3 regions of the Cupriavidus sp. SK-4 genome follow, and region 3 is predicted to be linked to each of the others. Evidence: predicted binding sites of a transcription regulator. Region 3 holds the regulator's gene; each other region holds the start of a gene.
What was found. Region 3 encodes FNR, which switches genes on or off when oxygen is low (the NO sensors DNR and NnrR bind a similar motif). Its sites were predicted from a motif close to TTGATNNNNATCAA; they were not measured.

Region 1 (3,274 bases), on a different contig from region 3:
ACGCCGGTGACGCTGGAACTCGGCGGCAAATCGCCGGCGATTATCGGCGCCGGCGCCGACCTGCCGCGTGCGGTGGAGCGCATCCTGGTGGGCAAGCTGATGAACGCGGGCCAGACCTGCATCGCGCCAGACTACGTGCTCGTGCCGGAAGACCTGCGCGGGCAGCTGGTGGAGGCCGCACGCCAGTGCGTGGGCCGGCTCTATCCGGACCTGGCGCGCAACGGGGACTACACCAGCATCATCAGCCCGCGCCACTTCGCGCGCCTGGCGGCGCTGGTGGACGAAGCCGCGGCGCAAGGGGCCACCGTGGTGCCGCTGTCCGATGCCCAGCCGGACGCGCAGGCGCGGCGCCTGCCGCCGGTGCTGCTGCTGGATGCGCCCGAAGGCGTCACGGCGATGCGCGAGGAGATCTTCGGGCCGGTGCTGCCCGTGGTAACATACCGCACCCTGGACGAGGCGGTGGACTACATCAATGCGCGCCCGCGCCCGCTGGCGTTATACCTGTTCGAGCGCGACCGCGGCGCCATCGGCCATGTGATGAACCAGACCGTTGCCGGCGGCGTCACGATCAACGACACGCTGTTCCATATCGCCCAGGACGGCCTGCCCTTCGGCGGGGTCGGCGCCAGCGGCATGGGCGCCTATCACGGCCAGGCGGGCTTCGACACCTTCTCCAAGGTGAAGCCGGTGTTCCACCAGGCCGGCCTGAACGGCGCCGGCCTGCTCAAGCCGCCTTACGGCAAGACCTTCGAGACGATGTTGCGCCTGCTTCTGCGTTGATCAGGACACCAGCATTGGCCGCCCGAGCATGCGCGACAGCACCGCCTCGGGCGAGTGGGTGTGGTCGGAAATCGCCTGCGGCGCCAGGTAGATGGTCTGCTCCATCATCGCCCGCCCGCGCATGGCCGCGTGCAGCAGCTGGTCGCTGAAGACGATCCAGGTGGAACCCGGCGGGAAGTGGAATTCCTGCTGCGGCACCTTGGCCTGGTAGTCCAGGTCGGCCTTGGCCAGGTCATGCAGCTGCAGCATGCGATGGTCGTATTCCGAGCGCTTGCGCTTGGTGATATGCAGCAGCTTCATCAACGCCGCCTGGCCAGGCCACATGCCATGGGTCCTGGGCACGAACTTCTGCGCAAAATCGGCGAACGGCTCGCCCACGCGCCACACGCGCGCCGCGGCCGGGTCGATATTGTGGAACACGCGCAACAGGCGCTTGCCCAGCATCGGGTTGGACGGGAACGAGTCCACGTGCAGGCGGGTGTCGTCCTTGCGCCAGCTGACCGGGCGCCCGGCGATCTCGCTGGGCCGCAGCGAGGTGCCGGCGCGCGTCATGTGGGGGATGTATTCCGGGAACAGCGTGCGCACCAGCAATTCGCTGTTGTCGGCATAGCGGCGGATCAGCGTGTACAGGTCCGCCAGGTCCTGCGGGCTGCCCTGGGCGCCGCGCACCGCGGTGTCGTCGGCGCGCAGGTTGATGTTCTTGGACTTGCCGTCGGAATAGCGGCTGTCCAGGAAGCGCTCTTCGCCCGGCTGGAAACGGAAATTCAGGTTCGGGAAGTACAGCACGGCGCCCTGCTCCAGCTCGCGGCGCAGCGTGGCGCGTTCCTCGGCCGTGACCTGCGGCGCCCAGTCGGTATACGGCTGCGGGCGGATCAGGTTGAGCTGGCCGGCGGCGGGCGGCTGGGTTGAAGTCGAGGGGGCAAGGACAGGCGCTTCGGACATGGCATCCTCTGGAAACGGTCACCAGTGTTTGGGGTCGGCCGCCGGCGTGGCGGCTGGGGATGGCGGGATTTTACTCCCTGCAGTCAGCCGTGGCGCCGGCGTCACGCGGCGACTGGACCAGGATCAAGCCCGCGTAAAAAAACCCCGCGGGCCCTTGCGGGCCGGCGGGGCTTGCCGTCAGTGCTGCTGGCGCGGGTGGCGCTTACAGGCCGGCCGCGGCGCGCAGGGCAGCCGCCTTGTCGGTCGCTTCCCACGAGAATTCCGGCTCTTCGCGGCCGAAGTGGCCGTAGGCGGCAGTCTTCTCATAGATCGGACGCAGCAGGTCCAGCATCTGCACGATGCCCTTCGGACGCAGGTCGAAATGCTCCTGCACCAGTTCGGCAATCTTGGCGTCGGGGATCTTGCCGGTGCCTTCGGTGTAGACCGTCACGTTGATCGGGCGGGCCACGCCGATGGCGTAGCTGACCTGCACCTGGCACTGGCGCGCCAGGCCCGAGGCCACCACGTTCTTGGCCACGTAGCGCGCGGCGTAGGCGGCCGAGCGGTCGACCTTGGACGGGTCCTTGCCCGAGAACGCGCCGCCGCCGTGGGGCGAAGCGCCGCCGTAGGTATCGACGATGATCTTGCGCCCGGTCAGGCCGCAGTCGCCCTGCGGGCCGCCGATGACGAAGCGCCCGGTCGGATTCACCAGGTACTTGGTTTCCTTCAGCATCTCGGCCGGCAGCACCGGCTTGATGATCTCTTCGATCACCGCTTCGCGGATCTGGGCCTGGGTGATGTCCGGCGAATGCTGGGTCGACAGCACCACTGTATCCACGCTGTGCGGCTTGCCGTCGACATAACGCACCGTGACCTGCGACTTGGCGTCCGGGCGCAGCCAGGGCAGGCGGCCGTCGCGGCGCAGCAGCGACTGGCGCTCGACCAGGCGGTGGGCGTAGTAGATCGGGAACGGCATCAGTTCCGGGGTCTCGTCGCAGGCGTAGCCGAACATCAGGCCCTGGTCGCCGGCACCCTGGTTCAGGTAGTCGTCGGAAGCTCGGTCCACGCCCTGGGCGATGTCGGGCGATTGCTTGTCATAGGCGACCAGCACCGCGCAGCCCTTGTAGTCGATCCCGTACTCGGTATTGTCGTAGCCGATGCGCTTGATGGTGTCGCGCGCGATCTGGATATAGTCGACGTTGGCGGTCGTGGTGATTTCCCCCGCCAGCACCACCAGACCGGTGTTGCAAAGCGTCTCGGCCGCCACACGCGCATACTTGTCCTGCGCCAGGATGGCGTCCAGGACGGCGTCGGAAATCTGGTCGGCGACCTTATCGGGATGGCCTTCGGAGACGGATTCCGAAGTAAAAAGGAAGTCGTTTGCCACGAACTTATTCTCCAGGTTGGCTATTGCGTGCCAGCACGTTCGGTTCATGGCGGCGACGCTTTAGCGGTATTTCAGGCAGCCCGGTCAGAGCCGCATCGCCCCGCAAGTTGTCAGTTAACTCGGCGATACACGCTATTATACGCGCCTGCCGGACTCGTTGCAGCGCGCCAGGGGCGCCGGCGCAAC
Region 2 (3,274 bases), on a different contig from region 3:
GCGCGGAATCGCCAGGACCAGGGCACCGGTTCCCCGATACGCGCGCAACGCCCAGGCCAGTTCCGAGCCCGCATGCTCACGCGCCTGAAAACGTGTCTGGTAACGGCTCATCGATCTATCTGCCAAGGATGTATTGACGGAGTTTCAGGACGGCGGCGCCGGTAAGCCGGCCCTCGCGCAGGTCGGCCAGTGCTTCGTTGGCCTGCTCCAACGGATACGCGGTGGTGTGCGTATGCAGCGGGGTCCGGGCGGCGATATCCATCAGCGCGATGCCGTCGGCACGCGTGAGGTTGGCTACGGAACACAGGCGCCTTTCTTCCCAAAGCAGTTGGTAAGGCATGCCTGGGATATCGCTCATATGAATTCCGCCACAGACCACGATGCCACCCTTGTCCACGGCGCGCAGCGCATTGGGAACCAGCGCGCCCACCGGGGCGAAAATCAGCGCGGCGTCCAGCGGCACGGGCGACTGGAGGTCGCTCGAGCCGGCCCAGCACGCGCCGGATTGGTATGCGAGTTGCTGGGCCCCTGCGTCGCCCGCACGGGTGAAGGCGTAGACTTCGCGGCCTTGTGCCACCGCGATCTGCGTCACCAGATGAGCGGCGGCGCCAAAGCCGTAGATGCCGATGCGGTGTGCATGGCTGGCTACGCCCGCCATGCGCAGCGTCCGGTAGCCGATCAGGCCGGCGCAGAGTAGTGGTGCGGCGTGTTCGTCATCGTAGCCGGGCGGAATCGGGAAGCAATAGCCGCTGTCGGCAACAACGTACTCCGCATAGCCGCCATCGCGGGTATAGCCAGTGAATAGCGGCGCGTCACAAAGATTCTCGTGATGACGCAGGCAGTAGCGACAACGGCCACAAGTATGTCCGAGCCAGGGCACACCCACGCGGTCGCCCGGCTTGAAGGCGGTGACACCGGCGCCGCACGAATCCACCTGTCCGACGATTTCATGTCCCGGGATGAGCATCGGCTTGGGATGGCGCAGGTCGCCGTCGGCGATATGCAGGTCGGTCCGGCACACCCCGCAAGCCCCCACGGCGATGCGAAGTTCGCCGGGCCCCGGGTCGGGAACCGGCAACTCGTGAAGGCGCAGCGGCAGGCCTGCGCCCTCGAAGACCATCGCACGCATGGTTTGGTGGGGCATGGCGTGGCACTCCCTCGCCGCCTGTGGCGCCGTGGCGCGCCTAACCTTCGACTTCGCTGCGGACCAGGAGCACGGGCTTGCTGGTCTTGGCAAGCACGCCTTCCGACACGCTGCCCATCAGCAGGCGCCGGACGCCGCGGCGGCCGTGGGTGCCAAGCACGATCAGGTCGGCATTCCACGCATCGGCTTCGGTGACAATGGTCAACGAGATCCGGCCGGGCGCCACCGGCTTTTCATCCAGTTTCACCGAGTTGCGCACGCCTGCTTCGCTGAGCCTGGACGAGGCAGCGTCCAGCGCCTTGCGGCCGTGCGCGGTGATGTTGTCGACCAGTTCCTTGGGGTTGAAGTAACTGGCCTCGAAGAACACATCGCTGTCGTCTACCACGAACAACGCCTTGACCTCGGCCCCGGTTGCCTTGGCGATGATGATGGCCTGGCTCAGTGCCAGGTCGGAAGAACGGCTGCCATCGACGGCGAGCAGGATGCGCTGGTACATGATGGGTCTCCTGAGGGGCAAGGATGGGCTCAATGTTGCGATTCGCTGCATTCAAGCGTAGACGCCGGCTTCGATACGCGCTTGACATGCGTCAACGCGAAGCGGCAGGCGTGCCGAGTTATTGATCCCAACCAGAACTGGAGTGATGGCCACATGGCTTGACGGCTCCACATACCCCTTTGCTCGCAGTAGCCTGCACCGCACAGGAGGGCGATACGTGAGCCAATTCGCCGCAGGGCAGGACCGTTGATCCGGGTCAAGCGCCGGTCGGCCTTGCTACCTAGACTGGTTTGTAGTTGAGCGAGAGGGCGAACATGGCTTACGACAGCATCCTGGTTCATCTGGACAGCAATCCGCAGGCACGGCAGCGGCTCGAAGTGGCGGGGCGCGTTGCGGCGGCCAGCCAGTGCCGGCTGATCGGCATGTACGCCGGTTTCATTCCCGATCCTGCCTGGTTCTACCTCATGGATGGCGCGCAGCAATATGTTGCGGACGATCTGGCCCGGCGCAAGCAGGTCAGGGAGGACGGCCGGGCGCAGTTTCTGGCGGCAACCCAGGCAATGTCAGTGCGCGCGGAGTGGCGTGCTGCGGAGCGGGGGGCCGTGGCATCAGTGCTGCGCGAGGCCCGCGAGGCCGGCCTGGTCGTTGCCGGCCAGTACGACCCCGGCAATACCGAAGGTCCGGTGGCCCGACAGCTACTGGAATCGCTGCTGCTGGAGACTGGCCGACCGACGCTCGTGGTGCCGTGCGCGGGCACGTTTCCAACGCTGGGTACGCGGGTTATCGTGGCGTGGAATGGCAGCCGCGAGGCCGCGCGGGCGCTTCACGACGCCGTGCCGCTAATGGCCGGCGCACAGGCGCGCATTCTTTGCGCACAGACTGCGGCCAAGGAGGCAAGAGCCGACGCCACCCCGGTCGGCCATGCCGCACGCGTGCTGGAGCGCCACGGCGTCGCCGTGGAAATCGAACACGGTCCCGGTGGGGCTGACCTGACCATCGGCGAACTGATCCTTTCGCGCGCGGCGGATTTCAATGCCGACTTGATCGTGATGGGTGCCTACGGACACGGTCGCATGCGGGAACTGGTGCTGGGCGGTGTCACGCATACGTTGCTTGACTCGATGACGGCACCAGTGTTGTTTTCACGATGATGCAAAGTCAAACCAAAGAGTGGAATCACGTCATGGACTTCAGAACCATCCTTGTCGACCTCAGCGAAGATGCTGCACGGTCCGCGCGCATTGAAACGGCAGCACGGCTTGCCGCAACGTCCGGCGGCAGCGTGGTCGGACTGACTGCAACAGGAACGCACCTGGAGCCGTTTCGTGGGGCGGGCGAAGAAGCCGGGCAATACGCCGTGCTTGCCGCGAGCCATTTGCACAAACTGGCTGCCGCTCACAGGAACGCACTCGACACGCTGACCAGGCAAGTGTCGCCGGCCATTCCCACCCGACACATCGTTGTCGACGCCGAGTCTGGCTGGGCGCTTGCCGACGAGGGCCGCTTCGCCGATCTCATCCTGCCCGCATCGCCCTCGGCGCAGGCCGATGTGCCGGCTCTGCTGGCCGGGGTTGCGGAGTACGCGATGCTCAATACAGGCCGGCCCATCCTGCTTGTGCCGGGCGCGTCCGGCC
Region 3 (3,274 bases):
ATATCGCCGCGGGTCACCGGCTGCCGGTAGGCAATGATCGCCAGTGTTTCCATCACGGCACGCGAATATTTTGGCGGCTTTTCGGGATTCAGCCGATCGAGGTATTCACGCATTTCCGGCCGGCTCTGGAAGCGCCAGCCGCTGGCCAGGGCCACCAGTTCCACGCCGCGCGGCCGCCAGTCCTGGCGCAGTTCATCAAGCAGCACGCGGATGGTGTCTGCGCCGACGTCGTCGTCAAACAGCCGCCGCAGATCATTGACGCGCAACGGTTCCTGCGCGCAGATCAGCGCCGTCTCGAGGACGATCTTCGCCTCTTGGGTATTCATGTTGATGGTGTGCAGCCTGTCTTTGCACCTGCTCCCGGACGAATCCGGGGCACCGGAGATTTTGGATACAGCGGTGCGAAAGCCACCGCCATCTCATTGCGCAGCTAGCCGGATACCTGCTGCATCCAAGGCCGTGCGCTTCCCTATCTTTGCATCGAGTTGCCGGGCGTTCCGGCAGGAGATCGTTCGCATGCCGTTATGGGCCGGCCAGCGAACCTCTTGCGTAGCGCATCCGCACATATCGGACGTCACTGTCAGCGAACTGAAGGCCTCGGACGCAAGAAAAACGGGTATCGGGAGCAAGGCCGGCATCGCCAACACCGCAGTGCCAGCCGGACTTTTGAACCAGATCTTTTGAACCGGATGGACTGTGGGGACGGGACGGGCATCGAAAACCTTCCGCTTCCCCTGCCCTGAACGCGCCTTCTGGTATGAAGGCCGCCTGGCGCTGCTCGCCCGCTGCTTACCGCGGCTCATATTACACCGCGCGATACCGCAATGTTGGCGATTGTATGGCATTCCCGCCCCCGCCTGCAACCATCATCCGTTGCCCGGGCGGCGCCGGCGCCTCAGAACACCAGGCAGAATCCATGCTCGGCCAGCGAATGTGGCAGCAGCACCGCTCGCGCAATGCCGAGACCGCCGAACGCCATCACCGCCAGGCCGGCCCCCAGGCGCACGCCGGGACGTCGCGACAGCGTGCGCAAGTAGCCCGACAGGCCGGAAAGCACCAGCAGGTTAGGCAGTGTGCCGAGCCCGAACACGCCCATCACGAGTGCCCCGGACGCCGCGTTGCCCGCCAGCAGCGCCAGCGTAAGCGCCCCATAGACCATGCCGCACGGCACCAGGCCCCACGCCAGGCCCACGCCATAGCGCTGCGCCAGGCCGCCGCGCGCCCGCACAAAGGCCGGCATGCTGCCTGCCAGGCCACCCAGCCGCCGCGCCACCGTGGTGCTGGCGCGCGCCGCCAGCCGCTCCAGCCAGTCGACGGTAAAAGTGTTGCCGCGCAGCAACCGCCAGCCCGACCACAGCAGCATGACGCTCCCCGCGCCAAACAGCCAGCGCTGCACCGGCAGGTAGTCCTGCTTCCACGCCGAGGCACCGACCGCGCCGAGCGCGGCGCCAAGCAGCATATAGGTCGAGATCCGGCCCACGTGCATGGTCAGCAACTCGCCCAGCCAGGCGGCGCGGTTGGGTACCAGACTGATCGTCGCCGTCGCGCCGCGGCGTTGCTCCACGGCCAGTGCCACGCCGCCGCACATGGCGGCGCAGTGGACCCCGCCAAGCAAGGCCAGCAGAAAAACGCTGATCAGCACGCCAAATGTCAATTCTTACTCCCTACCACATCACATCGCACGGTAAAATGTCCTAATCGCGCCCACGCTGCCATTTCTAGCAGGTTCCAATTGCTCACCTCCATTCCCGTTACCGAGATGTCGCCCCGCTGCTCCACCTGTGCCATGGGGCAGCTGTGCCTTCCGGTCGGCATGTCGCAGCAAGACCTCGCCAAGATGGACACGCTGGTGCAGGAACGCATCCGTGTGCACAAGGGTGAAACCCTGTATCGCATGGGCGATCCGCTCACCGCGGTCTATGCCGTGCGCTTTGGCACGCTCAAGACCCACGTCACCACCGAAGACGGCCGCTCGCAGATTACCGGCTTCCACCTGCCCGGCGAAATCGTCGGTCTCGACGGGCTGGGCGAGATGCAGCATGCCTCCGATGCCGCCGCGCTGGAAGATACCGAAGTCTGCGTGGTCCGCATGAGCGAATTGCAGTCCCTCTCGGCAGACCTGCCATCGCTGCAGCAGCAGTTCCTGCGCCTGATGGGCAAGGAAATCACGCACGACCAGCTGATGCTGGTCACGCTGGGCTCAATGCGCGCCGAGGAACGCCTCGCCGCCTTCCTGATCAACCTCTCTGAGCGCCTGTCGGCGCGCGGCTATTCGGCGTCCGAGTTCGTGATGCGCATGAGCCGCGAAGAGATCGGCAGCTACCTGGGCCTGAAGCTCGAAACCGTCAGCCGCCTGTTCTCCCGCTTTGCCGAAGCCGGCCTGATCCAGATTCGCCAGCGCCACGTCAAGCTGGTGGATATCGAAGGCATCAAGCAACTCTACAGCCGCTCCTGCTAGGCGGCCAAGGCGCTGCCAGTGCCGCATCCGGCCATGGCAGCGCAGACTTCACGCCAGTCCGCTCATTCCAGTTCGTCGGTATCGCTGAGCCGCGTCGGCATGGTGTAGAGCGTCAGTCCGCTGGACAACGCGCAGAACACCCAGGCCATCAGGAAGCCGATGGTGTAGACCGATTCGCGGGACGCTTCGATCGGCTGGCCGAAGAAGTTCAGATCACCGGGGTCCACCACCGAAAACACCGTCGCGGTCGCAAAGCCAGCCATCAGGAACGCCGGCCAGAGTACCCACATCAGCCAGCGCAACCTCATGGCTGCCTCGCTGCGGCAGCCTTGGGCGGCGTGGCATCGGCCTTCTCCACCACCAGGCCATGACGCGTTGCACCCTGTACCGGCATGTCCGGATGCGTGGACGCCAGCCAGATCGTCACGCCGCACGCCACCATCGCCACCAGCGGGCCGCTCATCAACAGCCACGGCCACGGCTCCTTCCACCACGGATTGCCTTGCTGACTCATCTTGCCCCCTTTATCTTGACGACTACGTCCGCGCCTGCCTAGTGCCCTGTTCCGCAAATACCTTGCCATGGAATAGGACACTAGCCTCACAAATCGCGCGGAACGATGAAACTGGTGGATTGCCGGATTTCGGCATGCCCCCGCTCCGTGCCTTCGCTCGTCACTGTCACGTTGATCTTGTGCGTGCCCTGCGCCGCGGCCTCGATCGGCACGCGGATCCGGATCGGCAGCAACCGGTTGGACGTCGGCGCCAGCGATTCGGCCTGCTTGTCGTATTCCACCGTCAGGTCCTTCAGCTCGTC

Region 1: CF68_RS16350 (Kdo hydroxylase family protein) is a predicted target of FNR. The motif match lies at 1,836-1,849, and genes of this name have one in related genera.
Region 2: CF68_RS18095 (universal stress protein) is a predicted target of FNR. The motif match lies at 1,887-1,900, and genes of this name have one in related genera.

The regions. Positions count from the first base shown of each region.
Region 1 is NZ_JFJW01000076.1:41,953-45,226, reverse strand. It holds gene CF68_RS16355 (coniferyl aldehyde dehydrogenase) at 1-780, shown strand, start outside; gene CF68_RS16350 (Kdo hydroxylase family protein) at 781-1,722, opposite strand; gene metK (methionine adenosyltransferase) at 1,925-3,088, opposite strand.
Region 2 is NZ_JFJW01000084.1:5,127-8,400, forward strand. It holds gene CF68_RS18080 (phosphoribosyltransferase family protein) at 1-111, opposite strand, end outside; gene CF68_RS18085 (zinc-dependent alcohol dehydrogenase family protein) at 116-1,129, opposite strand; gene CF68_RS18090 (universal stress protein) at 1,185-1,640, opposite strand; gene CF68_RS18095 (universal stress protein) at 1,955-2,791, shown strand; gene CF68_RS18100 (universal stress protein) at 2,824-3,274, shown strand, end outside.
Region 3 is NZ_JFJW01000020.1:68,955-72,228, reverse strand. It holds gene scpB (SMC-Scp complex subunit ScpB) at 1-326, opposite strand, end outside; gene CF68_RS04745 (sulfite exporter TauE/SafE family protein) at 896-1,654, opposite strand; gene fnr (fumarate/nitrate reduction transcriptional regulator Fnr) at 1,733-2,458, shown strand; gene CF68_RS04735 (hypothetical protein) at 2,521-2,766, opposite strand; gene CF68_RS04730 (membrane protein) at 2,763-2,972, opposite strand; partial or broken gene CF68_RS38030 (4Fe-4S dicluster domain-containing protein) at 3,059-3,274, opposite strand, start outside.